Regions from separate parts of the Bacillus sp. NPDC094077 genome, predicted to be linked through region 3. Evidence: predicted binding sites of a transcription regulator. Region 3 holds the regulator's gene; each other region holds the start of a gene.
The links. Region 3 encodes Rex, which represses fermentation and respiration genes when NADH is low (regulators of the CRP and FNR family bind a similar motif). Its sites were predicted from a motif close to TTGTGAAATATTTCACAA; they were not measured.
Positions count from the first base shown of each region.

Region 1: the regulator Rex is predicted to act here: its motif matches at 2,221-2,238, upstream of ACQKNR_RS14100 (L-lactate dehydrogenase).
Region 2: the regulator Rex is predicted to act here: its motif matches at 5,830-5,847, upstream of ACQKNR_RS21365 (lactate permease LctP family transporter).
Region 4: the regulator Rex is predicted to act here: its motif matches at 4,900-4,917, upstream of ACQKNR_RS24400 (DoxX family membrane protein).

Region 1 is NZ_JBNNUF010000005.1:706-8,927, forward strand. Features, by position in the region: tRNA gene ACQKNR_RS14050 (tRNA-Phe) at 1-35, shown strand, start outside; tRNA gene ACQKNR_RS14055 (tRNA-Thr) at 50-125, shown strand; tRNA gene ACQKNR_RS14060 (tRNA-Lys) at 136-211, shown strand; tRNA gene ACQKNR_RS14065 (tRNA-Gly) at 225-295, shown strand; tRNA gene ACQKNR_RS14070 (tRNA-Ile) at 306-382, shown strand; tRNA gene ACQKNR_RS14075 (tRNA-Asn) at 390-464, shown strand; tRNA gene ACQKNR_RS14080 (tRNA-Ser) at 471-561, shown strand; tRNA gene ACQKNR_RS14085 (tRNA-Glu) at 568-639, shown strand; gene ACQKNR_RS14090 (tetratricopeptide repeat protein) at 919-1,896, shown strand; gene ACQKNR_RS14095 (hypothetical protein) at 1,896-2,045, shown strand; gene ACQKNR_RS14100 (L-lactate dehydrogenase) at 2,355-3,299, shown strand; partial or broken gene ACQKNR_RS14105 (helix-turn-helix domain-containing protein) at 3,775-3,977, shown strand; gene glgB (1,4-alpha-glucan branching protein GlgB) at 4,368-6,305, shown strand; gene glgC (glucose-1-phosphate adenylyltransferase) at 6,253-7,383, shown strand; gene glgD (glucose-1-phosphate adenylyltransferase subunit GlgD) at 7,402-8,222, shown strand, end outside.
Region 2 is NZ_JBNNUF010000010.1:81,193-89,414, reverse strand. Features, by position in the region: gene ACQKNR_RS21395 (FecCD family ABC transporter permease) at 1-483, opposite strand, end outside; gene ACQKNR_RS21390 (FecCD family ABC transporter permease) at 480-1,484, opposite strand; gene ACQKNR_RS21385 (ABC transporter substrate-binding protein) at 1,657-2,625, shown strand; gene ACQKNR_RS21380 (peptide MFS transporter) at 3,006-4,391, shown strand; gene ACQKNR_RS21375 (acid-soluble spore protein H) at 4,433-4,612, opposite strand; gene ACQKNR_RS21370 (ArsR/SmtB family transcription factor) at 4,804-5,091, opposite strand; gene ACQKNR_RS21365 (lactate permease LctP family transporter) at 5,894-7,513, shown strand; gene aspA (aspartate ammonia-lyase) at 7,633-8,222, opposite strand, start outside.
Region 3 is NZ_JBNNUF010000030.1:1,254-9,475, forward strand. Features, by position in the region: gene tsaB (tRNA (adenosine(37)-N6)-threonylcarbamoyltransferase complex dimerization subunit type 1 TsaB) at 1-156, shown strand, start outside; gene rimI (ribosomal protein S18-alanine N-acetyltransferase) at 170-613, shown strand; gene tsaD (tRNA (adenosine(37)-N6)-threonylcarbamoyltransferase complex transferase subunit TsaD) at 613-1,629, shown strand; gene ACQKNR_RS28145 (ABC-F family ATP-binding cassette domain-containing protein) at 2,065-3,987, opposite strand; gene ACQKNR_RS28150 (redox-sensing transcriptional repressor Rex) at 4,175-4,804, shown strand; gene ACQKNR_RS28155 (YdiK family protein) at 4,834-5,025, opposite strand; gene ACQKNR_RS28160 (CPBP family intramembrane glutamic endopeptidase) at 5,022-5,771, opposite strand; gene groES (co-chaperone GroES) at 6,164-6,448, shown strand; gene groL (chaperonin GroEL) at 6,487-8,121, shown strand.
Region 4 is NZ_JBNNUF010000014.1:65,573-73,794, reverse strand. Features, by position in the region: gene glmS (glutamine--fructose-6-phosphate transaminase (isomerizing)) at 1-882, shown strand, start outside; partial or broken gene ACQKNR_RS24415 (TnsA endonuclease N-terminal domain-containing protein) at 1,384-1,710, shown strand; gene ACQKNR_RS24410 (prolyl oligopeptidase family serine peptidase) at 1,631-3,604, shown strand; gene ACQKNR_RS24405 (DUF4256 domain-containing protein) at 3,714-4,280, shown strand; gene ACQKNR_RS24400 (DoxX family membrane protein) at 4,349-4,855, opposite strand; gene ACQKNR_RS24395 (sigma factor regulator N-terminal domain-containing protein) at 5,112-6,023, opposite strand; gene ACQKNR_RS24390 (RNA polymerase sigma factor) at 6,023-6,514, opposite strand; gene ACQKNR_RS24385 (DUF5068 domain-containing protein) at 6,666-7,952, opposite strand.

The DNA.
Region 1 (8,222 bases), on a different contig from region 3:
TCGTGTCGGCGGTTCGATTCCGTCCCGAGCCACCATTTTGAAATCGCAAGCCGGCTTAGCTCAATTGGTAGAGCAACTGACTTGTAATCAGTAGGTTGGGGGTTCAAGTCCTCTAGCCGGCACCACTTTCAAAATGAGCCATTAGCTCAGTTGGTAGAGCATCTGACTTTTAATCAGAGGGTCGAAGGTTCGAGTCCTTCATGGCTCACCATTTACAATTTAATGCGGGTGTAGTTTAGTGGTAAAACAAGAGCCTTCCAAGCTCTGGTCGAGAGTTCGATTCTCTTCACCCGCTTTTCAATTATGGGCCTATAGCTCAGCTGGTTAGAGCGCACGCCTGATAAGCGTGAGGTCGATGGTTCGAGTCCATTTAGGCCCACCATAATTGTTCCGCAGTAGCTCAGTGGTAGAGCTATCGGCTGTTAACCGATCGGTCGTAGGTTCGAGTCCTACCTGCGGAGCCATATTATAGAGAAGTACCCAAGTGGCTCAAGGGGCTCCCCTGCTAAGGGAGTAGATCGCGAACGCGGTGCGAGGGTTCGAATCCCTTCTTCTCTGCCAGTAACTGGCCCGTTGGTCAAGTGGTTAAGACACCGCCCTTTCACGGCGGTAACACGGGTTCGAATCCCGTACGGGTCATACTAAAAGAGATAGCATAATCTGCTATCTCTTTTTTGTTGTGTAAAAAATGAATGTACGGCTTTAATTATCTGAATAATCTTGAGAAAAATTTTTAAATGTCTTATACCCCTGTTAGTGTGCTATTCTTCCTGATAGTATAAATGAATAATTGTATGTTTTTATGAAGGGGGAGTATATGTGATTCTTATAAAAGGTAATGAGAAGATTACTAAATTAATGAATCAGTGGTATATTGCAATAAGATCACAATCATTACTATCAGCATAAAATTTTAAAATTGATGTTGAAGGATTAATGAAAGATATAGAAAAAGATGATACACTTTCTATTTATTATAAACTACTTGAGTTTAGATACGATTTGATGGAAAATAATATGCCTAAATTAGATAGGGGTATATTGGAATTAGAAGAGGCCTCAGGTGATAAAGTATTGAAATATTATTACCATTTTTTTACGGCAATTTATTTTACAAAAATCGGACGTTATAGCGATGCTAAAAAAAATTTCAATTTAGCAGAAGAGTTAATTGTAAATTCTCCAGATGAAATTGAAGTAGCGGAATTTACTTATCAATTTGCTATATTTAATTATTATACATATGAACCTTTAAACGCTATGAACTATGTGGTGAAGGCTAAGAACTTATATTTAGCCGAAGAGGGATATGAGGGATGTATTGCGTTATGTGAAAATATTATGGGACTGGCAAGTACATCTTTAAAGCAATATGAGTTAGCAGAAGAACACTTTATTACTGCATTGGATATTGCGACCAAACAAAATTACGTTACACTTGCATTGAAGATTCGTCATAATTTAGGGTTACTATATTCGGATCAAAATATTCCAGAACTTGCAATTAATCATTTATCTAAATCTTTGGAGAGTAGCTGTAAAACTATGTTTTTACTTGCTAAAGAGTATGCACAATTAGATAAGGAAAATACAGCGCTAACATATATAGAAAAAGGATTAGAATTATGCAGAGAACAAGGTAACAAAGAATATGTACATCACTTATCTATTTTAAATGTAAGAGTTCGCCAAAGAAAAATTGAAGAATTTGATTGTGTTGTTAGGGCGGGAATTAGGTACTTTGAAGAAGAAGGACTTTGGCATTTTGTTCAAAAATATGCAGAGGAAATGGCGAATAAATATTATTATGAAGGTAATCATCTAAAGGTTAGTGAATACTTTCATATAGGGTATCATGCTAAACAAGAAATGGAGAAAAGAGGTGCTCTGAAGTAATGAAGAAATTCATCATTAGTACTGTAGGTTTAGTATTCGCTGGGTTTATGTTTTTTACACCTGTATCATCTTCTAATACACATGGAGAAACATTGTTCCCTGTAAAATCTGAAGTAGCACAGTATACAAATACTCATGGAGAAACATGAAAAAACTTTTAGGCTTTAATAATCAAAGCTGAATTTTTTAGTTCTTTGAAAGAATCCTTAAGAATCGATAAGGATTCTTTTTTTATTAAATGAAATTATGTTTATTGGGATTGATTTCACACTTGATTTAATAACTTTACACTTTATGTGAAAAAGTTCACAAATAGGTCATAATTTGTGAAGTAATTCACAATGATACGTGCTACAATATGAGTGTAAAGAAGTTAAACAACATTAAATTAGTATTTTAATTAATTACTTAAACAATCATAAAAAAATATATGTGAACAATAGAGAGGGGAAATTATCATGAAAAAAGGTATCAATCGTGTAGTATTAGTAGGAACAGGAGCTGTAGGTTGTAGTTACGCTTACTCAATGATTAACCAAGGTGTAGCTGAAGAATTCGTACTTGTAGATGTTAATGAAGCAAAAGCAGAAGGGGAAGCAATGGACTTAAGCCATGCGGTACCATTCTCTCCATCACCAACAAAAGTTTGGAGCGGTAGCTATGCAGATTGCAAAGATGCAGATTTAGTTGTTATCACTGCTGGATTACCACAAAAGCCAGGTGAAACTCGTTTAGACTTAGTTGAGAAAAATACAAAGATCTTTAAACAAATCGTTCGCGGTATTATGGATAGCGGATTCGATGGAATCTTCTTAATCGCAACTAACCCAGTTGACATCTTAACTTACGTAACTTGGAAAGAATCTGGCTTACCAAAAGAACGCGTAATCGGTTCTGGTACAACTTTAGACTCTGCTCGTTTCCGTTACATGTTAGGTGACTACTTAGATGTAGATCCACGTAACGTTCATGCTTACATCGTTGGTGAACATGGTGACACTGAACTTCCAGTATGGAGCCACGCTACTATCGGTGTACAAAAACTAGAAACAATCTTAGCTAACAACGAACAGTACAAACAAGAAGACTTAGATAAAATCTTCGAAAACGTACGTGACGCAGCTTACCATATCATCGAGCGTAAAGGTGCAACTTACTACGGAATCGGTATGTCACTACTTCGTGTAACTAAAGCAATCTTAAACAACGAGAACAGCGTATTAACTGTATCTGCATACCTTGAAGGTCAATATGGCGAGCAAGATGCTTACGTAGGTGTTCCAGCTGTTATTAATCGCGAAGGTGTACGTGAAATCGTAGAACTTGAACTAAATGAAGAAGAAAAAGCGAAATTCGCTCATTCTGTAAAAGTATTAAAAGAAACAATGGCACCAGTACTATAATAATTGCTAAATAATTCAGAGGTGGGAAACTGCTTCTTACCTCTGAATTTATATAATTTAATATAAATTCCTTTTCCGGTTTCCCTTGTATATCCCCAATATACCCCTTTTACTGGATAAGGGTCGTTTATAGAAAAGAGCACTCTATTTTGAATAGAGTGCTCTTTATTATTATTTTTTAGGCGCTAATCCTAATTTCTTTAAATAGTCCAACGGTAGGTGGGAGATAACTGCCCGTAAAAGCCCGATTGGTGTGGGCTAATAATCAGTGAGGGATGAACATAACCTTCACTGATTAAAGTTTCACTTTATTTTGCCTCTAATATAATCAGTCTTATAGGAGGTAGAGTTTGGTATAACAATGAAATGAGATAATAACGCAGTGTTCATGTTGTGTTATCACCTTTGGTGGTTCGCTATAGATAAAGTAAAAGCAGTCTATGGGAAATCAAGGTGTAAAGTGAGATGAACTAATATGACAAAGCATAGTAAAGCGTACAAATTTCGTCTGTATCCAACAGAAGAACAAGCCTATCTGATACGTAAAACTTTCGGGTGTGTGGGCTTTGTGTATAACAAAATGGTGGCTGAATGGAAAGAAGTACATGAAAAGTACAAAGAGAAGAACGGAAGAAACAAAAATTCCCTACTCCTGCGAAATACAAAGCAGAGTATGAATTATATTTACGAAAGTCTGAGGTTCTTTATTGAGAATGAGTGTGTACTTACGTATTTTACATTTCAATAAAATTGTGACGAAAAATGTGAGAAACATTTTTGTATGACAGATTATTTTACTACGATTTAAAGTGAAAAATATCGTGAAAAACAGGATAGACCTAATACAATAAAGGCTGAGAAATAAATAATAGGAAGAATAATAGAATGGAAATAAAGCGTTTTCAATGAATATTCGTCAAAATTCGATGTTTTATATAGAAATGTGAAGAAAAATAAACATTTTCAAGAAAAAAGCGTATATTTTTTATAAATTAACAAGGATATTTCAGTTTTTCACAGAAATGATTAAAGTATAAAAAATTCTGTCATCTTAGTGAGGTGAGCATATTGAGTGTAATAAATTGTGAAGAAGTGAAACGAGATGAGTTTCATACAGAAAAGTATTATGAGAGTTATAACATCTTTGGGGCGCATATTGTGACGGAAGATGAGATGCGAGGTGTACGATTTACAGTATGGGCTCCTCATGCGAAAGCAATGAGTGTTGTTGGGGATTTTAATGAATGGGATTGTGAGCAACATAAGATGCTACAAGTGACAGAAGAGGGGATTTGGTCCTTGTTTATACCGCGTATTGAGGAAAGGGAAATATATAAATATGCGATTGAAACGATGGCTGGTGACGTTATTTTAAAGGCAGACCCGTATGCTGTATATGCAGAAGTAAGACCAAATACGGCATCTGCAGTTTTTGATATAGAGGGATATGAATGGAATGATAAAAACTGGAACCGGAAGAAAAAGAAAAAATCGGTTTATAAAGAAGCAATGACGGTTTATGAATTGCATTTTGGTTCTTGGAAAAAGAAAGAAGATGGAACGCTGTATTCTTACAGGGAAATGGCGGAAGAGCTCATTCCGTATGTGGTGGAGCATCAATTTACACATATTGAAATTATGCCGCTTGTTGAGCATCCATATGATCGTTCTTGGGGATATCAAGGAACGGGATATTATGCCGCAACGAGTAGATTCGGCACGCCACATGATTTGATGTATTTTGTCGACGAATGTCATAAATATGGAATCGGTGTCATTTTAGATTGGGTGCCGGGGCATTTTTGTAAAGATGCTCACGGTTTATATTTGTTTGATGGGACACCGACTTATGAATATAAAGATAAGGATGTACAAGAAAATCCAGTATGGGGAACTGTCAATTTTGATTTAGGAAAAAGGGAAGTACGTAATTTCTTAATTTCAAATGCGCTATTTTGGATGAGATATTTCCATATTGATGGTTTCAGGGTGGATGCAGTTGCGAATATGTTGTACTGGAATAAAGAAGGACAAGAGCAAAGTAATGAGCATGCTGTTTCATTTTTACGAGAGTTAAATGAAGCGGTATTTGCAGAAGATGAAGATTTTCTTATGACAGCAGAAGATTCAACAGCTTGGCCGCTTGTAACAGCTCCAACGTATGAAGGTGGGCTTGGATTCAACTACAAATGGAATATGGGCTGGATGAATGATGTGCTGAAATATATGGAGTGTGCACCTGAGTATAGGAAACATATTCATGAGAAAATGACATTCTCTTTACTATATGCTTACTCTGAAAATTTCATATTACCGCTTTCTCATGATGAAGTCGTTCATGGGAAAAAGTCGTTATTAAATAAAATGCCAGGGGATTACTGGGATAAGTTTGCTCAGCTTCGTTTATTATATGGATATTTCTTTACTCACCCAGGAAAGAAGTTACTTTTCATGGGTGGAGAATTCGGGCAATTTGATGAGTGGAAAGACCTTGAAGAGTTAGATTGGAATTTACATGATTTTGAAATGCATCGTTATATGCATGATTACTTTAAAGAGCTCATAGCATTGTATAAGCGCTCAAAACCACTTTGGCAGCTTGATCATTCACCTGAAGGATTTCAGTGGATTGATGCTAATAATAATGAGCAAAGTATTTTCTCCTTTATCCGCCAAGGGGATAAGAGAGAAGATGCGCTAGTTATCGTATGTAATTTTACGAAAGCTACATATGACAACTATAAAGTAGGTGTACCAGATTTCGAGTATTATAACGAGATTTTAAACAGTGATGCTGGACAATATGGCGGCTCGGGGCAAGTGAATAAGAAACGTCTTAAGACGATTCTAGAACCGTACCATAATCAAGAGGCACATGTAGAAATTACAATTCCACCATTTGGCGTATCCATATTACGACCAGTGAAGACGAGAAAGGGGAGCAAAAAACAAGATGGCTCAAAAACAAAAGTGCGTAGCAATGTTACTAGCAGGGGGAAAAGGTAGTCGTTTAAGTGCATTAACAAAAAATTTAGCCAAGCCAGCTGTTCCATTTGGTGGTAAATATCGCATTATTGATTTTACGTTAAGTAACTGTGCGAATTCTGGTATTGAAACGGTTGGGATTTTGACGCAATATCAACCGTTAGAACTTCATAATTATATCGGAATCGGAAACGCATGGGATTTAGATCGCGTAAACGGCGGAGTCACAGTATTACCTCCTTATGCAGAATCTTCAGGTGTGAAGTGGTACACAGGTACGGCGAGTGCCATTTATCAAAATTTAAACTATTTAAGTCAGTATGAGCCAGAATATGTCCTTATTTTATCAGGCGACCATATTTATAAAATGGATTACAGTAAAATGCTAGATTACCATATTGAAAAAGAAGCTGACGTTTCAATTTCTGTTATTGAAGTGCCTTGGGATGAAGCGAGCCGTTTCGGTATTATGAATACAAATGAAGAAATGGAGATTGTTGAATTTGAAGAGAAGCCGCAATTTCCAAGAAGTAATCTCGCATCAATGGGAATCTATATTTTTAACTGGGCAATTTTAAAAGAGTATTTAGAGATGGATGCAAGAAATCCTGAATCTAGTAATGACTTCGGAAAAGATGTACTTCCGCTTTTATTAGATGAAGGGAAGAAGCTGATGGCGTATCCGTTTGAAGGGTATTGGAAAGATGTTGGAACGGTGAAGAGTTTATGGGAAGCGAATATGGATTTACTTCGCGATGAAACATCACTGAACTTAAACGATCGTAATTGGCGTATTTGTTCTGTCAATCCAAATGAGCCGCCTCAATATATTGCAGAACGGGCAAAAGTAGAAGAGTCACTTATTAACGAAGGATGCGTCATTGAAGGAGACGTGAAGCATTCAGTGTTATTCCAAGGAGTGACGGTGGAAGAAGGTAGTATGGTTATTGATTCCGTCGTTATGCCAGGAGCAAAGATTGGGAAAAATGTTGTGATCGAAAGAGCGATCGTTGGATCGGAAATGGTTATTGAAGATGGAACAATCATTCGTCCAGAAAAAAATGTTGACGATGTAGTACTTATTGCTGAAGGGAAATAGAAAAGGGGGATGAAATGAATGGGAGAAAAAATGTTAGGAATTATTAATGCAACGGGAAGTTTTCCTTCCTTAAAGAAAGTAACAGGGCATCGTTCACTAGCGGCGTTACCGTTTGGGGGCCGTTATCGACTCATTGATTTCATGCTTTCAAATATGGTGAATTCTAATATTCATAGTGTCGCGGTTTTTACAAGTCATAAAAACCGTTCGTTAATGGACCATGTCGGTTCAGGAAAACAGTGGGATTTAGATAGAAAACGTGACGGACTGTTTTTATTCCCGCCAAATTGCCAATGTGACCAAGATGAGTTTGGGTCTTTTGCACATTTTAGAAGACATATTGATTATTTTCTAAGAAGTAGAGAAGAGTACGTTGTTATTACGAATAGCCATCTCGTAACAGCATTAAATTTTCAAGCGGTGTTAGAGCGACATATACATACGTCAGCTGATATTACTGAAGTTTGCCATAATGGGGTTTCGCTTCAAACATACGTGTTAACGAAACAATTATTGCTAGATTTATTTGAGACATATAAAGATATGGAGCAATATAGTTTATTTGATGTAGTGAGAGAAAAGCGCGGCAAATCACTGCATATTGCTACGTATGAGCAGACTGGATATGTAGCTATTATTGACTCAATTGAAAGCTACTATAAACATAGCCTAGAAATTTTGCAACCTGCTATTTGGAAGCAATTATTTAAGAAAGAAGCACCGATCTTTACGAAAGTAAAAGATGAGCCACCAACTCGTTACTTGAAGGGTGCAGTCGTGAAAAATACAATGATTGCAAACGGCAGTATTATTGAAGGTGAAGTAGAAAATAGTGTTGT
Region 2 (8,222 bases), on a different contig from region 3:
ATTTTTCCATGCAAATAAATATACAAAAAGCGCTACAATCGTCGCTCCAGCAAAAGCTGCTAGCGGCATATAATGAATGCTTACTGTTAGCGCATTGTTTTTATCACTAAATATAGCTAAAAAGAGTACAACTGCTACGCTTGCACCACCTGTAATTCCGATGATATCAGGAGAAGCAAGCGGATTTCGAACGAGCCCTTGTAAAATACAACCTGCTACAGCAAGTGCGATTCCTACAAGGATGGCGATTAAAATACGCGGCATACGAAACTTATTTACAACCATATTTGACATTGCATCGCCATTTCCGGTAATCGCTTGCCATACATCATAAGGAGCAATTTTCATATCTCCCATGCCTGCACTCGCAAAAAATAATCCTATTAAAACAACTAGTAAACTCACTAAAACGATACAAGCTCGTTTATACATTAAAAACGAGAAGCCGTCTGTTCCTATACGAAACGGGATATACTTCTTCATTTGCTAAGCCCTCTCTTACGTGCAATATAAATAAAGAATGGGGCCCCGATAAATGCTGTCATAACCCCTACTGGTACTTCTTGTGGCATAATGACGTATCTCGCTGCTATATCAGCCAAGAGTAATAATATTGCCCCTAACAATCCGCTATATGGTACTCTCCACCGATGATCTACTCCAACAAGAGCTCTTGCAAAATGCGGCGTAACAATTCCAATAAATCCAATTGGACCAGCAACCGCGACGGAACCACCTGATAACAATACAATTATGAGTAGTACCAATGATCTCATTAAAATTGTTCGTTGTCCGAGTCCCTTTGCAACATCTTCCCCCATCATTAATGTATTTACTTTCCCTGCCATCATAAGAGATGCAATCCAGCCTACTAATAAATACGGGAATACAGATTGTAAAATTTCTAACTTTCTTCCTTGCACAGATCCCGCAAGCCAAAATAATACTTCTTCCATCGCCTTTTCATTTAATACAAGTAACCCTTGTGTTAATGATGAAAATAAGGCACTGATTGCTACACCTGCTAATGTTAACTTAAGAGGAGTTGTCCCTTCTTTTCCTAAAGAACTAGAAGCAAATACAAGCACAGCTGCAATTGCCGCTCCTAAAAAGGCGATCCACGTGAAAGCTGATAATGACGTCACGGAAAAGAGTACAATTGCTACAACTATGAAGAATGCAGCACCTGAATTTAATCCAATAAAATCTGGAGAAGCAAGTGGATTCTTAGTTAAAGTTTGCATAAGACAACCTGCAATGGCTAAACTAGCACCAACACTAGCCGCAATTAGCGCCCTTGGAAGACGCACATTTTGAATAATAATATGTTCATTGGAACCATTAAAATGAAAAAAAGCATCTAACGCTAATTTCCAACTCGTATTTGTATATCCGAAAATAATACTTCCCCAAATACAAATAATGACTGCAATGATTCCAACAAATAATCCAATCCATTTTGCTTGATTTGTTTTTAATAACATGCAGCGTTTCCCCTTCAATGTATAATGATACGTTGTTAGTGTATTTCAACTTAATTCGCATTGTCAATAAAACTGATAATCATTTTCAGTGATATATATTGACAATCAGACAACAAAGCCTTAATATCATGCTTGCTATTGAAAAAAATTCTCAATATGTAGGGGGTACACAATGAATTTCACGCAAAAGAAATCGTTTACATTATTTGCATTTCTACTAGCCTTTTCACTTATTTTAAGTGCTTGTGGAAAATCAAATAACAAAGAAGAATCTACAAAAGAAGATAATAAAAAGGAAATGATTACTGTAGAACACGCAATGGGTAAAACAGAGGTTCCTGCTAATCCAAAGCGCGTCGTTGTCTTAACAAATGAAGGAACAGAAGCTTTACTTACCCTTGGTGTCACGCCAGTAGGCGCTGCTGAAGCACCTACCGGTAACCCATGGTATCCTCATACGAAGGATAAACTAAAAGATGTAAAAACTGTCGGTACTGAGCTTCAAGTTAATGTGGAAACAATCGCTTCCTTAAAACCTGACTTAATCATTGGTAACAAACTTCGCCATGAAAAAGTATACGAGCAATTAAAAGGCATCGCTCCTACTGTCTTTTCAGAAACACTGCGTGGTGAATGGAAGGATAACTTTAAACTTTATGCAAAAGCAGTAAATAAAGAAAAAGAAGGTCAAAAGGTTTTAGCTGATTACGAAAAACGTATAAAAGACTTAAAAGGCAAGCTTGGTGATAAAGTAAATCAAGAAATTTCTATGGTCCGCTTCATGCCTGGTGATGTTCGTATTTATCATGGTGATACATTCTCTGGCGTTATTTTAAAAGAACTTGGTTTCAAACGCCCTGGTGATCAAAATAAAAATGACTTTGCAGAACGTAATGTATCTAAAGAGCGTATCCCTGCAATGGATGGCGATATCATCTTCTACTTTACATACGATAAAGGTAATGAGAAAAAAGGTTCTGAATTAGAGAAAGAATATATAAACGATCCTCTATTCAAAAACTTAAATGCTTCTAAAAACGGTAAAGTATACAAAGTTGACGATGTCATTTGGAATACAGCTGGCGGTGTAATGGCTGCGAACTTAATGCTAGATGACATTGAAAAACGCTTTATGAAATAATTTTGTTCTAACCAGCTCCCTCTTTTATGGAGCTGGTTTTTTCATTCCACGGAAATGTCACATTATTTCATTTTGTATTTTTATTCCCAATATGTTATATTATAAAAGTAAATAGAGTATATTTTCTCTATATCAGAATAGATGTTCTAATCTAAATTTTCTGATTAATCACTTTTTTACTTCCATTTAGAATTCAATTACTACATTTGAAAACGCTTATTATCTCGTTTTCAGGGAAAAATACAATAACGGTTGAAGAAAAATAGAACTTTTTTAGAAATTTTCTTTCTATTTCCATATAATTCTATTGACTTCTAAATATTTTGTAAATTAAAATGATTACATAAATATCCGTTATACAGGATTAGGGGGAAACAAAAATGGATGCAGCTTTAAAATTAGACAAAGCTGGAGAGCAACAATCACCAAAAAAACATCCACCAGGGTTGTATTTGTTGTTCTTAACAGAAATGTGGGAAAGATTTAGTTATTATGGAATGCGCGGCCTTTTAGTTCTTTATTTGACAACTGCTGCTGTTAGTGGCGGGTTAGGATTTGATAAGGCATTCGCAGTGCAATTATATGGTACTTTTACAGCCGCAGTATATTTCATGCCAATTATAGGCGGATGGCTAACTGATCATTATATTACAAGACGTCATGCCATTACTCTCGGCGGAATTATTATGGCAATCGGTAACTTTGTACTATTCTCAATGAATACAAAAACAGGACTATTCCTTGGATTAGTACTATTAGTTATTGGTAATGGATTCTTTAAACCAAATATTTCTACACTGTTAGGTGAATTGTATGAAGAAAATGATTCACGTCGTGACAGTGCATTTACTATCTTCTATATGGGTATTAACGTAGGTGCTTTCTTCGCTCCACTTATTTGTGGATTTTTAGCAGAAGATTTCTTTAAAACAAGTGTTGATGGCGTTATGGTTATGGGATATAAATACGGATTCTTAGCAGCTTGTATCGGTATGATTATCGGACAAATTGTTTTCAACTTATTAGCTCCTCGCTACCTTGGTAAAGCAGGAACAACAGTTATTGGTAAAAAATCAAAAAATCAACCTGTAATCGAAAAGAAACCTTTAACAAAACAAGAAAAAAATCGCACTTGGGCAATTGTAATTTTAACTTGTTTCGTAGTATTCTTCTGGGCAGGATTTGAGCAAGCTGGTAGTTCTTTAACACTTTATACAAATAAATTTGTTGATCGTACCATTTTTGGTTGGGAAGTTCCAACATCTTGGTTCCAATCAGTTAACCCAGCATTCATCGTACTACTTGCACCATTCGTATCTATGCTATGGTTAAAACTTTCTAAAACAAAACGCGGTGATTTAAAAGTGCCAACAAAAATGGCATTAGGTATGATTTTACTAGGTATAGGTTACCTTGTTTTAACATTAGCAGTTCTAAAAACTGGTAGTAATGAAGCAGATATAACTGTAAAAGCAAACTTATTATTCATCGTTATCACTTATCTCTTCCATACAATTGGTGAGTTATTCTTATCACCAATCGGTCTATCAATGGTAAGTGCAATTGCTCCTGTAAAATTAGCATCATTACTAATGGGAGTATGGTTAGCTGGTACGGGTATGGCTAACTGGTTAGCTGGTAAACTTGCTTCCTTTACACAATCATTAGGATACCTTGAAGTATTTTCAAGTATCGGTATTATCGTTATCGTCTTAGGACTTGTACTCCTTCTCTTCTCTAAAAAAGTTGCGAGTATGATGGAATAACACACAAAAAGACGCTTCTAAAATTAGAAGCGTCTTTTTTATTATTTCTCCTCTAGAGCTGTCACGTCCACATGAACGCTCTCACCAGGATTAGATACGTCATACACTTGAGCACTTCCCTTCTGCTCATCACAGCTCTCAATCCATACTGGTACGCCCTCATATGTAACGTCAATTCTACTTGAAGAAGATAAGATTTGTTTCACACGTTTCACATCCATACTACTATCCCTCCTTTTTTCTTACTACACTCCTTTCTATTTTTTCTTTTCCTTTTAGAATATATTCCGTAAGGACGCATGTTGATTGATAGTCATTTCTTCCTCACATGCTAATATTTACTCTCTTACTACCTTTCTGACAAATAAAAAAAGACGTATATTCCACACGCCTTTTCCATAATATTCAAATTTTAAGAAAATAATGTTTTTACTACTTTACTTACTTTATCGTTATGAATTTGATAATACACTTCTAACCCGCGTCTCTCAAAGCGTACTACTTTATTTTGCTTTAATTTCGTTAAATGTTGTGAAACCGTTGATTGTGGAATTTCTAATACTTCCTGTAATTGTGTTACATTGCACGTTCCACGCTGCATTAGTTCCATTACTAGGCGTAGACGAAGTGGGTGAGCTAACGCTCTTAACATTTGTACATCTTCTTCTGAAATACGACATTCGAATTGATTTTGGCTCATAAAGTTCCCCTCATTTTCATTTTTATTTTCTTTTTATTTATTTATATATCTGTTCTTATATTTCCTGTTACGACATAACTTTATCAACCTATAACGCTGAAAATTTTTTCCACCTTTATCAGCATAGAATTCAGGAAAAAATCCTTGCTGATTTTGAATATTATACTATATGATATAACGAAAAAGCAAAACAAAGGGCTACGAATACTTTGCTTGCAAATGTTGTTTTATCAGGCTTTTTGTTATATTTTCATCTCATTGAAACGTAAAGTAATGGTATTGTAAAATACCGTCTATAATTGATAACCTATCGTAACGTAGTTTAACCATAATTAACCTCTTTGTTACGCTAAAAGGAATTTTCAGTAAAAAGAGATGATGTGGTATTAAAAATTTGCTTCTTATTTTTTATTCGTGTTACAAGTGGATAGAACGTTATGCAAAACTTCCTATTAAAGTTCCTCCCCACTAGATCAAACGGGACAAATAAGCGCTACGTATCAAATATCCTTTATACTCGATACAAAAGACGTCATCTAATATAAGCCTATATGGGCAATGGCATATGAACAAGTAAAAGAATATGCAAATAATTTAAAAAGCGCACTCAAATCTATTTGAGTGCGCTTTTTGTCTACTTTATGAACAAAAATTTACTTTTAACACTATTATGGAATAATTATACTTTTTTACGTTGACAATAGTGCTGAAGGAGAATATACTAAGCATGTAAGTTGATTGTGAATAGTTTCACAAATAATGTGAATTTCTTCACATATAATAGATAGGAGTTGTCATTATTATGAGTACTTGGACACAAATTTATGATCCATTAAACAACATCTGGTTATCTGCACTAATCGCTGCACTCCCAATTTTTTGCTTTATTATTTGTTTAGTGGGACTCAAAATGAAAGGTTACATGGCTGGGCTTTATAGTGTAATTGTTGCTATTATTCTTGCTATATTTGTTTATAAAATGCCTGCAACTGCAGCAGTAGCATCTGCCGGATTTGGTGTTTTATCTGGATTTTATCCAATTTGTACTATCGTTATCGCAGCTATCTTCCTTTACAAATTAACTGTTAAAACAGAACAATTCAATGTCATTCGTGATAGCATTTCCAGTATTACAAATGATCAGCGTTTACAAGTATTATTAATCGCTTATTCTTTCGGTGCTTTCTTAGAAGGCGCAGCTGGTTTCGGTGTTCCAGTTGCTATTACAGCTGCATTACTTGTAGGTATGGGCTTTAATCCATTAAAAGCAGCAGGTATTTGCTTAGTAGCTAATATCGCTGGTGGTGCTATGGGTGCTATGGGTATTCCAGTCACAGTACCTGCACAATTAACTGGAATAGATGCATTAACTGTCGGTCGTCAAGCAGTTTACATTTTGCCATTCATTAGCATTATTTTACCGTTCTTACTTGTTTCAATGGTAGATGGATTTAAAGGCATTAAAGAAACTTGGCAAGGTATTCTTGTAAGTGGTGTTTCTTTCGCAATTACTCAGTTCCTTGTAACTTACTTCTTAGGCGCTGAACTTACTAATATTTTCGCAGCAGTCGTAAGTATGGTCGCTCTTGCATTATTCTTACGTGTTTGGCAACCAAAATCTTCTGCTAAAGAAGAAAAACAAGAAGAAAAAGAATCTCATACATTCAATCAAATTTTATATGCTTGGTCTCCATTCGTATTCTTAACTGCATTTGTAACAATCTTTAATTTAAAACCAATTAAAGCTTTATTTGCTCCGGATGGTCCATTAGCAAACTTAGTATTTAACATTCAATTCCCTGGTCTTCATAATCAAGTTATAAAAACTGCACCAATCACAAAAGCTGATACACCTTTCGCAGCGATTTTCAAACTAGATGTATTCTCTTCTACAACTACTGCAATTGTATTAGCAATTATCGTTTCACTTATCGTCTACCGTGTAAACGGCAAAATGATTAAAGAATTAATGATCGAAACAATAAAAGAACTAAAAGTTCCAGTATATACAATTTGTAGTGTTATCGCTTTAGCTTACGTAGAGAACTACTCTGGTATGTCATCTACACTTGGACTTGCATTCTCTTCTACTGGAAATGCATTCCCTATTCTTTCTCCAATCTTAGGATGGATTGGCGTATTCATTACAGGATCAGTAGTATCAAGTGGTTCATTATTCGCACCACTTCAAGCAGTAACTGCCGATCAGTTAAACATCGTTCCATCTACTCTCGTTTCATTAAACGTAGTTGGTGGTACAATCGCAAAAATGGTTTCACCACAATCTGTAGCAGTTGCTTGTGCGGCAGTTGGACTAGTTGGTAAAGAATCTGCTCTATTTAAAACAGTGATGAAATATAGTTTAATCTTCTTAGCTATTATTAGCTTACTTCAATTAAATGCTGTATTTAATATCTTTTAAAAATAAAACACCGATCCAAATGGATCGGTGTTTTTTACATTACATTTTTTTCCCGCATTAACGGGCAGTAAAAGCCCGATTGGTTCAACTAATAATCAGTGGGGATGGCCCCCCACTGATTAAAGTTTCACTTTATTCTTTAATAAAGAAGCTCCAGCAATTTCAGGATGTGTCATTTCGTATGGATCTAAAATGATATCCAATTCTTCATCTGTCAGTACACCATGTTCTAAACATAACTCTCTAACAGATTTTCCTGTTTCAATTGCTTCACGTGCAATACGAGATGCTGCTTCATAGCCAATATGAGGATTAACCGCTGTAATAATTCCAACACTTTTCTCAACATATTGCTTCAGCAATTCTTCATTCGCTGTAATTCCTTTAATACAATATTCACGGAATACACGGAATCCGTTATTCATAATACTTATAGATTGAATTAAATTAAATACAAGTACGGGCTCCATTACGTTTAACTCTAATTGTCCTGCTTCTGACGCTAAGCAAATTGTATGATCGTTTCCGATTACTTGGAAAGCGACTTGGTTAATTACTTCTGCCATAACTGGATTTACTTTACCTGGCATAATAGATGAACCTGGCTGACGAGCTGGTAATTGAATCTCAGCCAATCCAACACGTGGACCAGATGCCATAATGCGAAGATCGTTTGCAATTTTAGACATATTCATCATACATACTTTTA
Region 3 (8,222 bases):
GCTGTATTTGCTCCATTCACTAAAAATAACCCAAGACCAAGTGAGCTAGCATTTTTAGGATTACAAAAAGAGGAACAAGATGTACATACGTTTGTTCCTAGTTATCTTCGTTTAGCTGAAGCTGAAACAAAGTGGTTAGAAAGTCAAAACAAGTAGGAGTCTACAGAAGATGGATATGATATTTAGAAAGATGGAACTCGATGATATCGCTCAAATTGTAGCTATTGAAGAAGCATCTTTTTCAACTCCTTGGACTGCAGATGCCTTTCACCGTGAATTAACGATGAATGAACATGCACATTATATCGTGCTAGAAAAAGATGATCGTGTAATCGGGTATTGTGGATTGTGGATAATTATTGATGAATCACATATAACAAATATAGCTATTTTGCCAGAATACCGAGGTCAAAAGCTAGGAGATGCCCTATTGAAAGCAGTTATTTCCCAAGCGAAAGAACTAGGGGTAAAAACGATGACGCTTGAAGTACGTGTATCAAATGAAGTAGCAAAGCAGTTATACAGAAAATACGGATTTCAAAATGGTGGGATTCGTAAACGATACTATGCAGACAATCAGGAAGATGGTCTTGTAATGTGGGTGAATATATAATGGAAAAAAATACGATTATACTTGGTATTGAAACAAGCTGTGATGAAACAGCGGTAGCAGTTGTTAAAAATGGAACAGAAATCATTGCGAATGTCGTTGCATCACAAATTGAAAGTCATAAACGTTTTGGCGGCGTAGTACCAGAGATTGCATCCCGTCATCATGTAGAACAAATTACAGTTGTGTTAGAAGAAGCTTTAAAAGAAGCGAACATCACTTTTGATGATATTGATGCAATTGCTGTAACAGAAGGCCCTGGCTTAGTTGGAGCACTTTTAATCGGGGTAAATGCGGCAAAAGCTGTGGCATTTGCTCATGATATTCCTTTAATTGGTGTTCATCATATTGCTGGTCACATTTATGCAAACCGTTTAGTAAAAGAGATGCAGTTCCCGCTATTATCACTAGTTGTATCTGGTGGACATACAGAGCTTGTTTATATGAAAGAACATGGTTCATTTGAAGTAATTGGTGAAACACGTGATGATGCTGCAGGTGAGGCTTATGATAAAGTAGCCCGTACATTATCAATGCCTTATCCAGGTGGTCCTCATATTGATCGTCTTGCGCATGAAGGGGAGCCGACAATTGATTTACCTCGTGCGTGGCTAGAACCGGATTCATATGATTTCAGCTTTAGTGGATTAAAATCAGCAGTTATCAACACTGTGCATAATGCAAAACAGCGCGGTATAGAAATAGCACCGGAAGATTTAGCAGCAAGTTTCCAAGCGAGTGTAATTGATGTACTTGTAACGAAAGCTTCTCGTGCTGCCGAAGCTTATAATGTTAAACAAGTGCTTCTTGCAGGTGGAGTAGCTGCTAATAAAGGGCTGCGTGCACGTTTAGAAGAAGAGTTTGCACCAAAAGAAAATATAGAGTTAATTATCCCGCCATTATCGTTATGCACAGACAATGCAGCAATGATTGCAGCTGCAGGTACAATTGCATACGAACAAGGAAAACGTGCGACATTAGCTTTAAATGCAAATCCAGGATTAGATATTGAAGCGTAGTTATACACAAAATTAACCACAGCTTGTGGATAAAACCCATATTATCTGTTGATAATATGGGTTTTATTGTGTATATGAAATGTTAATAACTTTTTAAAAAAGTGTGGATAATGTGGAAAAGTTATTTTGAGGTTTATATTATAAAGGTGGATATGTGTATAAACTTGTGGATAATACAGATGAAGTCTGACCTTTAACGTTATTCTTTTTTGGGAAATAAAAAACAAGAAGATATCCCAAAAAACCTTTTAAAGCATCCTTCTCTTATTATATAGATTGTTACTATTATCAATCTTTGTCAGTAAATCGATGTTTTTTGTCGAATCGTCGATATAATTTCATGCACTATGGAACGGATTCTAAAATAGAAAATAAAAAGGATGTCATCTAGTCAAAAATCTCGACTTATGAGACATCCTCCTTGTTTAAATTCTCTTATAAATGCAGTTCTTCCCACTCTGCCATACAAGCTTCAAGTTGTTCTTGTAGTGTTTGCTTTTTAGTTGTAATTTCACTAGCCTTTTCATAATCTGCATATATTTCTGGTAAGCAAAGCTGATCTTCTAACGTAGCAATTTCCTCTTCTAATTCTACGATATTTTGTTCTAATTCTTCAATTTTTCGAGTGCGTTGACGCTCTAACTTTTTGCGCTCTTTTTCTTCTAGGTAATTTAATTTCTCTTGTGCAATTACTTTTTGAGCAGGGGCTTCATCTTCTTGCTCTAGCTCTGCACGCTCAATCATCTCGTTTTTCTTTTCAACGTAGTAATCGTAATCCCCTAAATATTCCTGTGCACCTTCTGCTGATAACTCAACAACAGTCGTTGTTACGCGATTAATAAAGTAGCGGTCATGTGAGACGAATAGAAGAGTCCCTGGATAATCAATTAAAGCATTCTCCAAAATTTCTTTACTATTTAAATCAAGATGGTTCGTAGGCTCATCGAGAATTAATAAATTTGATTTTTGCATCATAAGTTTTGCGAGAGCTAATCGAGCTTTTTGTCCACCACTAAGAGAAGATACTGGTTTTAGTACATCATCCCCTGTGAATAAAAAGTTACCGAGTATAGTGCGGATTTCTTTTTCAGGTTGCAATGGGTATTCGTCCCATAGTTCATTTAAAACTCGCTTAGAAGATGTTAAGTTGGCTTGTTCTTGATCATAATAACCAACAGATACATTTGATCCGAAAGCAACATCTCCGTGTAATAGCTGTAACTTATTCACAATGGATTTTAATAGTGTGGATTTTCCAATTCCGTTAGGTCCAACTAAGGCAACACTATCTCCGCGAGTTAAGCGCATATTTACATGCTCAATAATAGGTTCCGCATCATAGCCAATCGTTGCATCTTTTACTTGTAAAACATCATTTCCACTTTGTTTTTCGATATCGAAGTGGAAGGATGCTGACTTAGAATCACCTAATGGTCTCGTTAATAATTCCATTCTGTCTAATTGTTTACGGCGACTTTGAGCACGTTTGGTTGTAGATGCACGAGCTATATTCTTTTGAACGAATTCCTCAAGTTTAGCGATTTCATCTTGTTGTTTTTCGTAACGCTTCATTTCTTGCTCGTATAGTGCTGATTTTAAGTCTAAGTATTTACTGTAGTTACCAACAAATCGTCTGCTTTCTTTATTCGAAATTTCGTATACTTGTGTAACGAGTTTGTCTAAGAAATAACGGTCATGGGAAACGATTAAAATTGCACCAGGATAACCTTGTAAGTATTGCTCAAGCCATGTGAGTGTTTCGATGTCTAAATGGTTTGTAGGCTCGTCCAAAATAAGTAAGTCTGGTTTCGTTAATAATAATTTACCAAGAGCTAATCGTGTTTTTTGTCCACCGCTTAAAGTAGAGATTGTCGTTTGGTGCGTCTCCACAGGGAAGCCAAGACCGCTTAAGATCGAGCGGATATCTGCTTCGTACTGATAACCACCTTGATCTTTATAGTCTAATTGTAATTGATCATAATCAGCTAATAACTTTTCGTATGTAGCTGCATTTGAAAAGTTTTCTTCCTTTCCCATCTCTTGCTCTAGCCTTCGAAGTTTTGTCTCCATTTGCTGTAGGTGTGTAAAGACTGTTAACATTTCATCCCAAATTGTTAAAGTTGTTTCTAGCCCAGTATTTTGAGCTAAATACCCTATTGAGACATCTTTCGGCTTTATAATTTCACCACCATCATGAGATAGCTCACCAGCGATAATTTTTAATAATGTAGATTTTCCAGCTCCATTTCGTCCAACTAATGCGATACGATCTTTCGTTTGAACTTCCAATTTTATGTTTGCAAGAATTGTTTCTGCACCGTATAATTTCGAAAGTCCATTCACTTGTAATAAAATCAATGTTTTCACCTCAAATAATTTCTTAACTTTGCCATGTTTATATTTCTCAATCATACTAAAAATAGTGTATAGTTTAAAATACAGAGAGAATACTTCTTCTCTTTATTATACAAGGAATTTAATGAGTGCTAAACTTCTGTATTTGATTAAAGCATATGAATAAAGATAGAAAGAGAGGAGAGGTTATATGGATCAGCAAAAGATTCCACAAGCCACTGCTAAACGATTGCCTCTATACTATCGATTTATCCAAAACTTATCTCTTTCTGGTAAGCAACGTGTTTCATCAGCCGAATTGAGTGAAGCGGTAAAAGTAGATTCCGCAACAATACGAAGAGATTTTTCGTATTTTGGAGCGTTAGGGAAAAAGGGATATGGATATAACGTAAATTATTTATTATCATTTTTCCGTGAAACACTTGATCAAGATGATATAACACGTGTAGCACTTATTGGAGTAGGTAATTTAGGGACCGCTTTCTTACATTATAATTTCACGAAAAACAATAATACAAAAATTGAAATGGCGTTTGATGTTAATGAAGAGAAAGTTGGAACAGAAATCGGAGGTATTCCTGTATATCATTTAGATGAATTAGAAGAAAGATTATCAAATGATATACAAGTGGCAATATTAACAGTACCCGCTACAGTAGCACAAGCTGTAGCTGATAGGTTGGCAGAAACAAATGTGCACGGTATTTTAAACTTCACACCAGCACGATTAAATGTATCAGAGAATATTAGAATCCATCATATTGATTTGGCTGTAGAGTTACAAACGCTTGTTTACTTTTTGAAAAATTATCCACAATAAAACGCAGAGGAAGCGACCTCTGCGTTTTATTATTGTTTTTTCTTTGTGAATTTAACTAATATAAGGCGAAGTGCCAAATTAAAATCAATTGTTGCCATAACTGCAAATAGTATTGTCCACACATTCCAGATTGTATCTGTCACGTTCGTAATGGCGAAGCGTGTAAAGATACATCCAAGAAGGAAGTACAATGCAGCCATGAACAATGGTGAGTTTCTCATACAAAAAATCCTCCGATAAAGCCTTGCATTTTTTCAGCTTCTTTAATCATTTCTTGAATTTGCTCATTGCTTACTGCAATTTGAGCGACTGCAACGAATGTATTCATCGCAACATGAGCTGCAATTGGAACGATAATACGTTTCGTTTTTACATATAAAAAGGCGAATACGAGCCCCATAGCAGTGTATACCAATAAGTGAGTAAAATCAAAATGAATCGCCGCAAATACAAGGGAACTAATGATAGCAGCAATAAAGAAGTTAAACTTCTTATAAAGTGTACCAAATAAAATTTTTCTAAATACGATTTCTTCTAAAATTGGCCCTATAATAGATACAACAATAAGGAACCAAGGTGTTGTTCTTGCGATGTCCATAAGCCTTGCTGTATTTTCAGATCCAGGTTTAATACCTAGTAAATACATCTCAATCATACCAGCAATACTTTGTGAGAAAAATGCTAAGAAGAACCCGATGAAAATCCATCCAATTGTAGCTGGAACAGTAGAGCGCATTGTATCTAAATGCCTTTCACGAATATCTGTTCTAAGTAACCAAAGTACGACGCATAATGCAATAAAGAAGCTAATGATAGCCCAATGTCCAGTTATGATTTGTCCTTTTTCCTCAAGGGTCAATCCTCTATTATCATAGAGTCCTGTTTTTAGGAGAAGTGGTAATCCGACAATTCCAGATAACTGCATTAAAATGTATGTAACGATAATCCACCAATATTGTTTCTTCAAATGGTTTAACCATCCTTTCTAACTCTAGTGTATGAGATAAGGTAGGATAACATGTAAATATGCTACCTATGATATAAACTTTCATTCGAATTATGATTTTTTTGTAAATCCGTATTTGAAATTAAAGTAGTAGACAGGAAAAAGTTGTGCGTTTAGCGAAAACAACTTAGGGTGTCTTTCATATTGTAACATACGAGTAGTGGAAACAACGATTCATATAGTACGGGTAGTATTCTATATAGAAAAGTTTATATAGTGATTTGCGAAAAAATTATGATTTTTTTACTTGCAAAAGAAATTGAGATTATTTATTATTATAAGTGTGTTAGCACTCGGATGACTTGAGTGCTAATAAATAAAATTTACATAACAAAATGAGGAGGTTATTGTTCATGCTAAAGCCATTAGGTGATCGCGTTGTAATTGAGCTTGTTCAAGCAGAAGAAAAAACAGCAAGTGGTATTGTATTACCAGACACTGCAAAAGAAAAACCACAAGAGGGTAAAGTTGTTGCAGTAGGTACTGGTCGAGTGCTTGAAAATGGTGAGCGTGTTGCTTTAGAGGTAGCAGCAGGTGATCTTATCATCTTCTCAAAATATGCAGGTACTGAAGTGAAATACGAAGGTGCAGACTACTTGATTTTACGTGAAAGTGACATTTTAGCAGTTATCGGTTAATTATATAAATCTTAAAAAATCCAAGGGGGTCAATTATTATGGCAAAAGATATTAAATTTAGTGAAGAAGCACGTCGTTCGATGCTTCGCGGTGTCGACACTCTTGCAAATGCAGTAAAAGTAACGCTTGGACCAAAAGGTCGTAACGTTGTACTTGAGAAAAAATTCGGTTCACCACTTATTACAAATGATGGTGTAACGATTGCAAAAGAAATCGAATTAGAAGATGCATTCGAAAACATGGGTGCGAAATTAGTAGCAGAAGTTGCTAGCAAAACAAACGATGTAGCTGGTGACGGAACAACAACTGCAACTGTATTAGCACAAGCTATGATTCGTGAAGGTCTTAAAAACGTAACAGCTGGTGCTAACCCAATGGGTCTTCGTAAAGGTATCGAAAAAGCTGTTACTGCTGCAATTGAAGAACTAAAAACGATTTCTAAACCAATCGAAGGTAAATCTTCAATCGCACAAGTAGCTGCTATTTCTGCTGCTGACGAAGAAGTAGGTCAATTAATCGCTGAAGCAATGGAGCGCGTTGGCAACGACGGCGTTATTACTTTAGAAGAATCTAAAGGATTCACAACAGAATTAGATGTAGTAGAAGGTATGCAATTTGATCGTGGATATGCATCTCCTTACATGATTACTGATTCTGACAAAATGGAAGCAGTTCTTGATAACCCATACATCTTAATTACTGACAAAAAGATTTCTAACATCCAAGAAATCTTACCAGTATTAGAGCAAGTGGTACAACAAGGTAAACCACTTCTTATCATTGCTGAAGATGTAGAAGGCGAAGCGTTAGCTACATTAGTAGTGAACAAACTTCGTGGTACATTCAATGTAGTAGCTGTTAAAGCTCCTGGATTTGGTGACCGTCGTAAAGCGATGCTAGAAGATATCGCAATCTTAACTGGTGGCGAGGTAATCACCGAAGAATTAGGACGTGACTTAAAATCTGCTACAGTTGAATCTTTAGGACGCGCTGGTAAAGTTGTCGTAACGAAAGAAAACACAACTGTAGTTGAAGGTATTGGAAATACAAAACAAATCGAAGCTCGCATCGGTCAAATCCGTGCGCAATTAGAAGAAACAACTTCTGAATTCGATCGTGAAAAATTACAAGAGCGTCTTGCAAAACTTGCAGGTGGCGTAGCGGTAATTAAAGTAGGTGCAGCAACTGAAACTGAGTTAAAAGAGCGCAAACTTCGCATTGAAGATGCACTTAACTCAACTCGTGCAGCAGTAGAAGAAGGTATCGTTGCAGGTGGTGGTACTTCACTTATGAACGTATACACGAAAGTAGCTTCTATCGTAGCTGAAGGCGACGAAGCAACAGGTATCAACATCGTACTTCGTGCACTAGAAGAGCCAGTTCGTCAAATCGCAATCAACGCTGGTCTAGAAGGATCTGTAGTTGTAGAGCGTCTAAAAGGCGAAAAAGTAGGCGTTGGTTTCAACGCAGCTACTGGTGAGTGGGTTAACATGCTTGAAACTGGTATCGTAGATCCAGCTAAAGTAACTCGTTCTGCACTTCAAAACGCAGCATCTGTTGCAGCTATGTTCTTAACAACTGAAGCTGTAGTAGCTGACAAACCAGAGCCAAATGCACCAGCAATGCCTGACATGGGCGGCATGGGCATGGGCGGTATGGGCGGAATGATGTAATAAGCATCACTCTGTGAAGCTGTGCAATGTATAAATAGTTAATTAGAAGAAGGCTACTTCCTTGATGAGAGGAGGTAGTCTTTTTGTATTGTTAAAGTGTG
Region 4 (8,222 bases), on a different contig from region 3:
GGAAAGCAATTCATTGAGAAATTTGCGAAAGTACCAGTTGAAGTACACGTAGCAAGTGAATTCTCTTACAACATGCCATTATTAACAGAAAGACCATTCTTCATTTATATCTCACAAAGTGGTGAAACAGCAGATAGCCGTGCAGTACTTGTGCAAACAAATGAAATGGGTCATAAAGCATTAACAATTACAAATGTACCTGGTTCTACGCTTTCTCGTGAAGCTGATTATACACTTCCATTATACGCAGGACCAGAAATCGCAGTTGCATCGACGAAAGCATACACAGCTCAGCTTGCAGTACTTTCAATCTTAGCGGCTGACATTGCAAAAGCAAAAGGTGAAGTTCTTGAGTTCGATTTAACACATGAATTAGGACTTGTAGCAAATGCAATGGTAGTACTTTGTGATCAAAAAGAAGAAATGGACGCATTAGCAAAACAATTTTTAGCAACAACGCGTAACTGCTTCTTCATCGGACGTAGTGTAGACTTCTTCGTAGGTTTAGAAGGTGCGTTAAAACTAAAAGAAATCTCTTACATCCAAGCAGAAGGATTTGCTGGAGGAGAATTAAAACACGGTACAATCGCCTTAATCGAAAACGGTACACCAGTTATCGCTCTTGCTACACAAGAGCACGTGAACCTCGGAATTCGCGGTAACGTGAAAGAAGTAGTAGCGCGTGGAGCTAACCCATGTATTATCTCAATGAAAGGCTTAGAAATGGAAGGTGACAGCTTTGTATTACCAGCTGTACACGAAGCGCTAGCGCCGCTAGTAGCAGTTATTCCATTACAACTTATTTCATACTACGCAGCACTTCACCGCGAGTGTGACGTTGATAAGCCACGTAACTTAGCTAAATCTGTTACGGTTGAGTAGGAGATTGGTAGAGTAACTAGTTTATGTAGATTTAAAATAGAATTGCGAAGCTTCATCCCTTTGGATATTTTTATCTAAAGGGGTGTTTTTGTGTCGAAAAGAAAAAGAACATTTAAAATCGATAAGTGGATTAAAGAGGGACGAGGAACTGGTAGTGGGGCAGATTATCAGCCTTGGCTTAAAATTTAAGCTGTTTCTTCATTAGGGCGGTCAACAAGATAAAATGTATAAAAACCGGCAGGCAATAGAAGCTTTATCCCGCACTAATGGGCAGTAAGACTACCACCTCAAAAGTCAGCAAGTGTTAGGAAGGTAGTTGAGAAATCAACTGCCCGTAAAAGCCCGATTGGTTTAACTAATAATAAGTGAGGGATGGAAAGAGCCCCCACTTATTAAAGTTTCACTTTACTGGATTTGGAACGGAAGTACTTTTGTTTATCTGAATTTTCTGGTATCGTTTTAGGTATTAGTGAGTAATTTCCTTTATTATCACAAGAAGAGACGATTGTTATTGCTGAAGAGCTTGGGATTAAACACCTAGCTGATTCAAAAACAGGCGATTTAATTGTTATGACAACGGACTTTTTATTAACAGTTGATAAAGGACAAGGTGTATTTGAAGTCACTCATACTATCAAAATGAAAGATAAGCTGTTAGAAGAACCTATATTGGAGAAGTTTGAAATTGAACGGGAATATTGGAAGCATGGGCGCATTAATGGACTAGATATTAAGAGGGGGTTTATTAATGAAAGTGAAAGAAAAAACTTATTTAAGTATAGAAGAGATTATTTCATTACAAACCTTATCAAGTACAAACATAAGTGATGATGGAAAAAATGTAGCATTTGTCAAAAAGATAGCTAACTGGAAAGAAAATACATATAGGGATTATGTATGGATATATGAAAACGATAAGGGACAGAGTTATCCATTAACAACTGGGGAAATAGATAGTACATACCCATTATGGTCGCCAGATTCTAGGAATATCGCATATCTTAGCTCAGTTGGTGACGGGGATAATAAGAAAAATCAGATCTTTGTTAAGTCAATAGATGGTTATGGCGTGGTTCAAATTACTGATGAAAAAGAAGGGGTCAGTAATTTCAAATGGGATTCTACTGGGGAAGGATTTTATTATGTTGCACAGTCAAAAGAATGTGAGGTGATAAAGAAACGTAAAGAACTATATGGAGATTTCCACCATATAGGTAAGGAAGACCAAAATAATTGTTTATATTACATTGAAATAGAAAAAGCGATACAAAGTGATAAATATGAACACGAAAATAGCATTGTTTATCAACTAACTGATGGGAAGGATTTTCATATCCATGAATTTGATATTTCACATGATGGGAAAAAGGTTGTATTCATGGCTACACCAAGCCCAAATATGGGAGAGTATATAAATGGAGATCTATACATATTAGATATTAAAGCTGGAGAGTTACAAAGGCTGAATATAGATAAGTTGTTAGGAGGTAGCGTTTGTTTTTCTCCTGAAGGCAACAAAGTATGTTATTCAGCAAGCATAAGGGAGAAAGATTACTATAAGACCCATATACAAGACAGTACATTAGAGATATATGATATTCATAATGGAGAGCTAATTCACCCTTTAACAGATTTTGATAGTACGGTTATGCCATTACAGTGGACAGCTAAAGGAATTTTAATTAGATGGCAGAATAAAACGAATTATCTTATTGGATTGCTATCTGAGGATGGCACTGTGGAAATATTAAGCGAAAAAGTAGATAGCTTTATAATGGATGCTTCTATAACAAGGGATGGAAATCATATATCCTATAATAAGGCTATAACAAACGAAACCTTTGAAATCTATTTAGACGATAAAAAAATAACGAATGAAAATAGCTTTTTCAAAGGAAAGCTTAAAAGTAACAGGGAAATAATCTCATGGCAAAGTAGTGATGGTCTTGAAATAGAGGGTGTTTTATCAACCCCAGTAGAGTTTGATGCAAATAAAAAATATCCCTTATTAGTGGTAACCCATGGTGGTCCGGCTTGGGCATCCTTTCCGATATTTTCAGACTGTTTTAATGAGAAATATCCTATTGAACAGTTTATCGAAAAAGGCTTTATAGTTTTAGAACCAAACTACAGGGGAAGTTCTGGTTATGGTAATGAATTCTTAAAAGCAAACTATAGAAAACAGGGAATTGCTGACTACGATGATGTTATATCCGGAGTGGATAAACTAGTTGAAGAAGGGATTGTAGATAAAAATAGAGTAGGGGTTATGGGATGGAGCAACGGGGGATATATATCAGCCTTCTGTTCTACATTTAGTAGTAGATTTAAAGCTATTTCAGTGGGCGGTGGAATTACTAACTGGAGTACCCATTATGTGAATACAGATATACCTTACTTTATTAGAATGTATTTAGGAGATACTCCATGGAATGATCCAGGGATATATACGAAAACATCACCAATGACGTATATTAAATCAGCCTGTACTCCTACCCTAATCCAACATGGTGAAAAGGATGCAAGAATCCCAACTACAAATGCATATGAGCTATATAAAGGACTAAGAGATATGGAAGTTGATACAGAATTAATTATATTTAAAGGAATGGCATATAGTTCTGACCAGCCAGGAATTCATTTGGCTATTATGAAGCAGAATTTGATGTGGTTTTCACACTATATTCTTGGAGAAAGTATGGAGGGTTTTAGGACTTTATAATGGATATTTGTACAGGATACATAAGGTTGAAACAGTCTTCATATTGAGACGATTTATTATAAAATATATACTTAAACTACTATCAGTAAACACAACAAGGAGGACTAATATGACAGAGAATAAAATGGAGTTATCAATAGAACAGCGTGAAGAATTACTTGGAGCATTGAAAGCACGCTTCGAGAAAAATATGAACCGCCATGAAGGTCTTGAATGGGCTAAAGTCGAAGCGAAGTTGACTGCTAATACTGAAAAGTTATGGTCACTTAACGAAATGGAAGTAACTGGTGGTGAACCGGATGTTGTTGGTTATGATGAAGAGAAGGACGAGTATACTTTCTATGATTGTTCAAAGGAGAGTCCTAAAGGCCGCAGGAGCCTTTGTTATGATCGTGAAGCGCTAGAATCAAGAAAAAAACATAAACCAGAAAATGCTGCTATTGATGTGGCAACTGCTATGGGTATTGAACTATTAACTGAAGAACAATATCGAGAGTTACAACAACTTGGGAATTTTGACATGAAATCATCAAGTTGGGTACAAACACCGTCAGATATTAGAGAGCTCGGTGGTGCTCTTTTTTGCGATTATCGCTTCGGACACGTTTTCGTGTACCACAATGGAGCAGATTCCTATTATGCTGCCAGAGGTTTTCGTGGTTCGTTAAAGATTTAAGTTTTATGTAAATAAAAAGAGCCTGCATTTAGGCTCTTTTTTATTTATATTTTAAAGATGAACTGTTACTATGTAGTTTTACTTAACTTATATGTTTCGTAGTTATTTTTACGGAAAAGTTTTGGGAAAACATAACCGTCTAATCCAATACGTCCAGCATTATGTCCTGCAATTAAAATGAACATAGTTAAAATAAGCATGTTTGGGTTTACACTAACAGTTCCGCTTAATAAGAATGAAAGATTCATTATGATTCCGAAAAATGCAGCTGTTTTTGTTAATCCACCTAAAATTAAACCTAAGCCTACTAAAATTTCTCCCCATTGCACTAAAAAGCTAAATAAGTCTGCATGTGGAAGAACAAAGTTTTGAAGAAAATCTGCCCACCATCCTTGTACTGCAGGGTGATCACCTGATGCTTGAGCGATAGCACCTTTTAGAAAACCGCTGGCATCAAAAGATTGTCCTAAAACTTTTCCTATTCCAGCAGTAATCCAAGAATATCCTATGTAAAGTCGTAAAAGTAATAATATGAAAGTAGCACGTTTATCAGTTCTTAAAAAATTGATAACCATTGAAATCCCTCCAATATTTTATTTACATGTTTATTATATATCAATTGTGAAAAGATTCACAATTGATATAATGTGAACAAATTTATAATTTTTCATTTGTAAAATTGTACATAAAGTATTGTGAAATTTATTTTTGGGAAGGCGAACAATAAATGAGGGATGGGAGCTCTCCATTAAAATAGATGGCTCCCATAGTGAACTGATTAATGTATGTTCTTTTCATTATCTACTATTAGTTTATCTTGTCGTTTCCTTATTATTTCTCTGGTTTTATATAAGGAACTACTTGTGCAGTAACCCCTACAGAAGCACCGCGAATAAAGTCTTGGTTTTCTAATGCCTTAAAGTTTTCTGTTTTGCCAGTTAGCATGACCCCTAAAATTTTTACTTGATCAAATGGTTTGTTTTTGTTTGATTTTAAAAACTTTTGAATGTCTTCGTCATGTCCATCGTCATCGTATTGTTTAAGTGAATCGATAAACTCTTTGTACGCTTTTTCAGGGGACTTTTCTGGGTTGAATCCGTAAACTGGCATGCCAGCAGGACCTCTGCTTTCATCGCTAATAGGTGAGGCCATATATAGCCATACGATATTTAAGTTATCTGGTATTTTTGTTTGAATTTCTTTTAATGTATAAGGTTGATTGAAAGAGATAGCAACCTCCGCCACATAGTTTTCTATTGTTGAAACTGCACTTAATTCATTTTTGACTCCATCATGATATTCCTTGATAGCTGGATTATAAAATTTAGCAACTTTATTTTTCGTTTGTTTATCGTAATTATAAGACTCTGTACTAGACCAATAAGATCCTGGTATTAACTCATTGTAATCGATGTTAGAGCGAAACCAATCGTAAGAGCTTGTCAGTGTATTCCATCGTACTAAGTAACCGTTAATGTTTTTAGAACGGTTAGATACGATATTGCCACCAAACATAGAAGAATTACTCGTAACTTGGGAATCAATATGGACATTCGGTTCTGCAATTGCGTTATGTAAAAAGAGCCGTTCGTGAAGCTTCGTAGAACTTTTCGCTGCAAAGTAATTGCCAACCGTATAAATTATAGGGATAAGTATGATTACAACGATAATAGAAGTAGTGATGATTTTAAGTAACTGTTTCCTCTTAGCTTTTTTTAACGCATCTTTTAAAGAAGTATCCATTAAGTTTTTCCTCCTACTGTAGAATGAATTGTTTTACGTGCGCGATGTAATTTTTGTTTGACGCTATTTACTTGAATATCTAGTATTAGAGCAATTTCTTCATATGAAAAACCATAATAATATTTTAAAAAGAAGGCCTCTTTATATTCTAGTTTTATATCTTTTAATAGATAGAAAATCTCATCTTTATTTAAAACAGCATCTAATTCTCGGTCTGTATATTGTAGATTTGAATACATCTCTTCAGTTAAATAGATGTTTTGCTGCTCTTTTTTTCTCTTCAAGTCAATGTATTCGTTTAGAGAGACTCTAAAAAACCATGGACGTATGTTACTCTCGGTCAAGTCATCCAGCAATGTGTATACTTTATAGAAAGTATTTTGGATGATGTCTTCTGCATCTTCTTTTATAGCCCCTTTCGCTAGTAATAGCTTGAACACTTCCTCTCCTAAACTGATAAGATAGGAGGTCAATATACTTTCTTTTCCCATCATTTTTCCTCCCTACACTTATACAACGGATAGGTAATGGTAAATGTATACACATAAATAAAAAATTTGTGTTAAGACTTGTTTTTATAAAAATAGAAAGGGCATATAACAATCATATGTTATATGCCTTTTCTATTATATATTTAGTAATTTATTTAGGTAATGTAAATTTAGCTTTTTTACCTTGTGAAATATCTTTTGCTTCTTTATTTCTCATAGGTCCTAGCTCAATCTCAAAGCTTTTGTCTTTCCAAATCTTTTCATATTGCTCTTGATCTAAAATATATACTTGCAGTAGCTCTCCAGATGTTCCGGTTTTGACTGAAGCGTTATAATCGTAATTTAGTAGCATGCCTTCGCTAATCGTATATTGTGTACCATCATTAACTCTCAATGTAGAGCTGATAGGAGATAGTGCAACGTCTTGTGTATCTTTGTTATCGAGTTTGAATTTTACTGTTAATAGAACAATACCGTTTTTGAAATTTGCAAATCGTGGAGCCTCGACGGAATTTGGCGTGAATTGAGCAAATTGGTATCCATCTAATGTAACTTTAACAGCGCCTAATTCTTGGCTGTTATTAATGCTTGATTTCTCCTTTACCATTTTTTTATCGCCCATGTTATTAGCAGTAGCTTTATCTTGGTAGAAAGTTTTATCTGTTGCAACCTTTTCAGCGCCTTGTTTATTTAAACTCAATGAAAAGCTTCCAGGGCTTCCGATTGGGGCATCAAATTTCCCTTTATTAGCTTGTGCAGTTGGGACTGTGACTGAGACTGTTGAGAGACTTGAAATTTTCGCTAAATCATCTTTTCCAAATGGGTAAGCGATATAACCAGAAATGGTTTCCCCTGCTTTTACTAAATAATCATTCGTTGGAGCAAGCTTAGTTGGTAGCTGATCTTCTTTTGGAATTAAATCTTTATAGTTACTATATACTTTCTGAGCGCCAGTAAATGACATGTCCAATGCTGGCATATAATAAATATCTTTAGCTGAACTATTTTTTACGCTATAGTTCACAAGAATAACTCCGCCCTCTGTTTGACGGTTAAATGGAATGTTAAAGTCCGTATGGAATCCGTTTAATTCAACTAATGTATAACTATTCAGCGATACTGAAACATCTTCAGCTTTATAGACTTGTGGGTCCTTATTTTCAAAAAGAACTTTTGTTTTACCACCTGTTTCTTTTTCCATATAGGAAATAAGTTTGGAATAATCGCTTGAGCTGGTAGTTGTATCTTCAGTTTTTTTATCTTCGGATTTTTTTTCTTCAGGTTTATTTTCTTTCGGTGCATCCGTTTTTTCTGTTTTACTTTCTTTGGTTGTATTTTCTTTTTGTTCTTTATTTGTCGTATCGCTTTGACCGCAGCTAGTTAGTAGAAAGACCGCTACGATTACTGTAGAAAATAAAGAAGTTATTCTTTTTGACATTTTTCTTCCCCCTATTTGTTTAAAACTAAACTCTCACATTAGCCCCATGTTTTATTATAAGAAAACAAACCATTATTTACCAGTATTTTTCTGATTATTTTCATTATTTTAATATTTAAATTTAATGGTAATAAGAGAAATTTATTAGTGGATATTGGTGTTTGTTTTTTGTAAGGGTGCAAAAATATTTTATTATTTAAAACGTTGCGTCAGATTGCTATGATAGAAATAGAGATATATCAAAAGGGGGCAAAGACTAGATATGTGGAT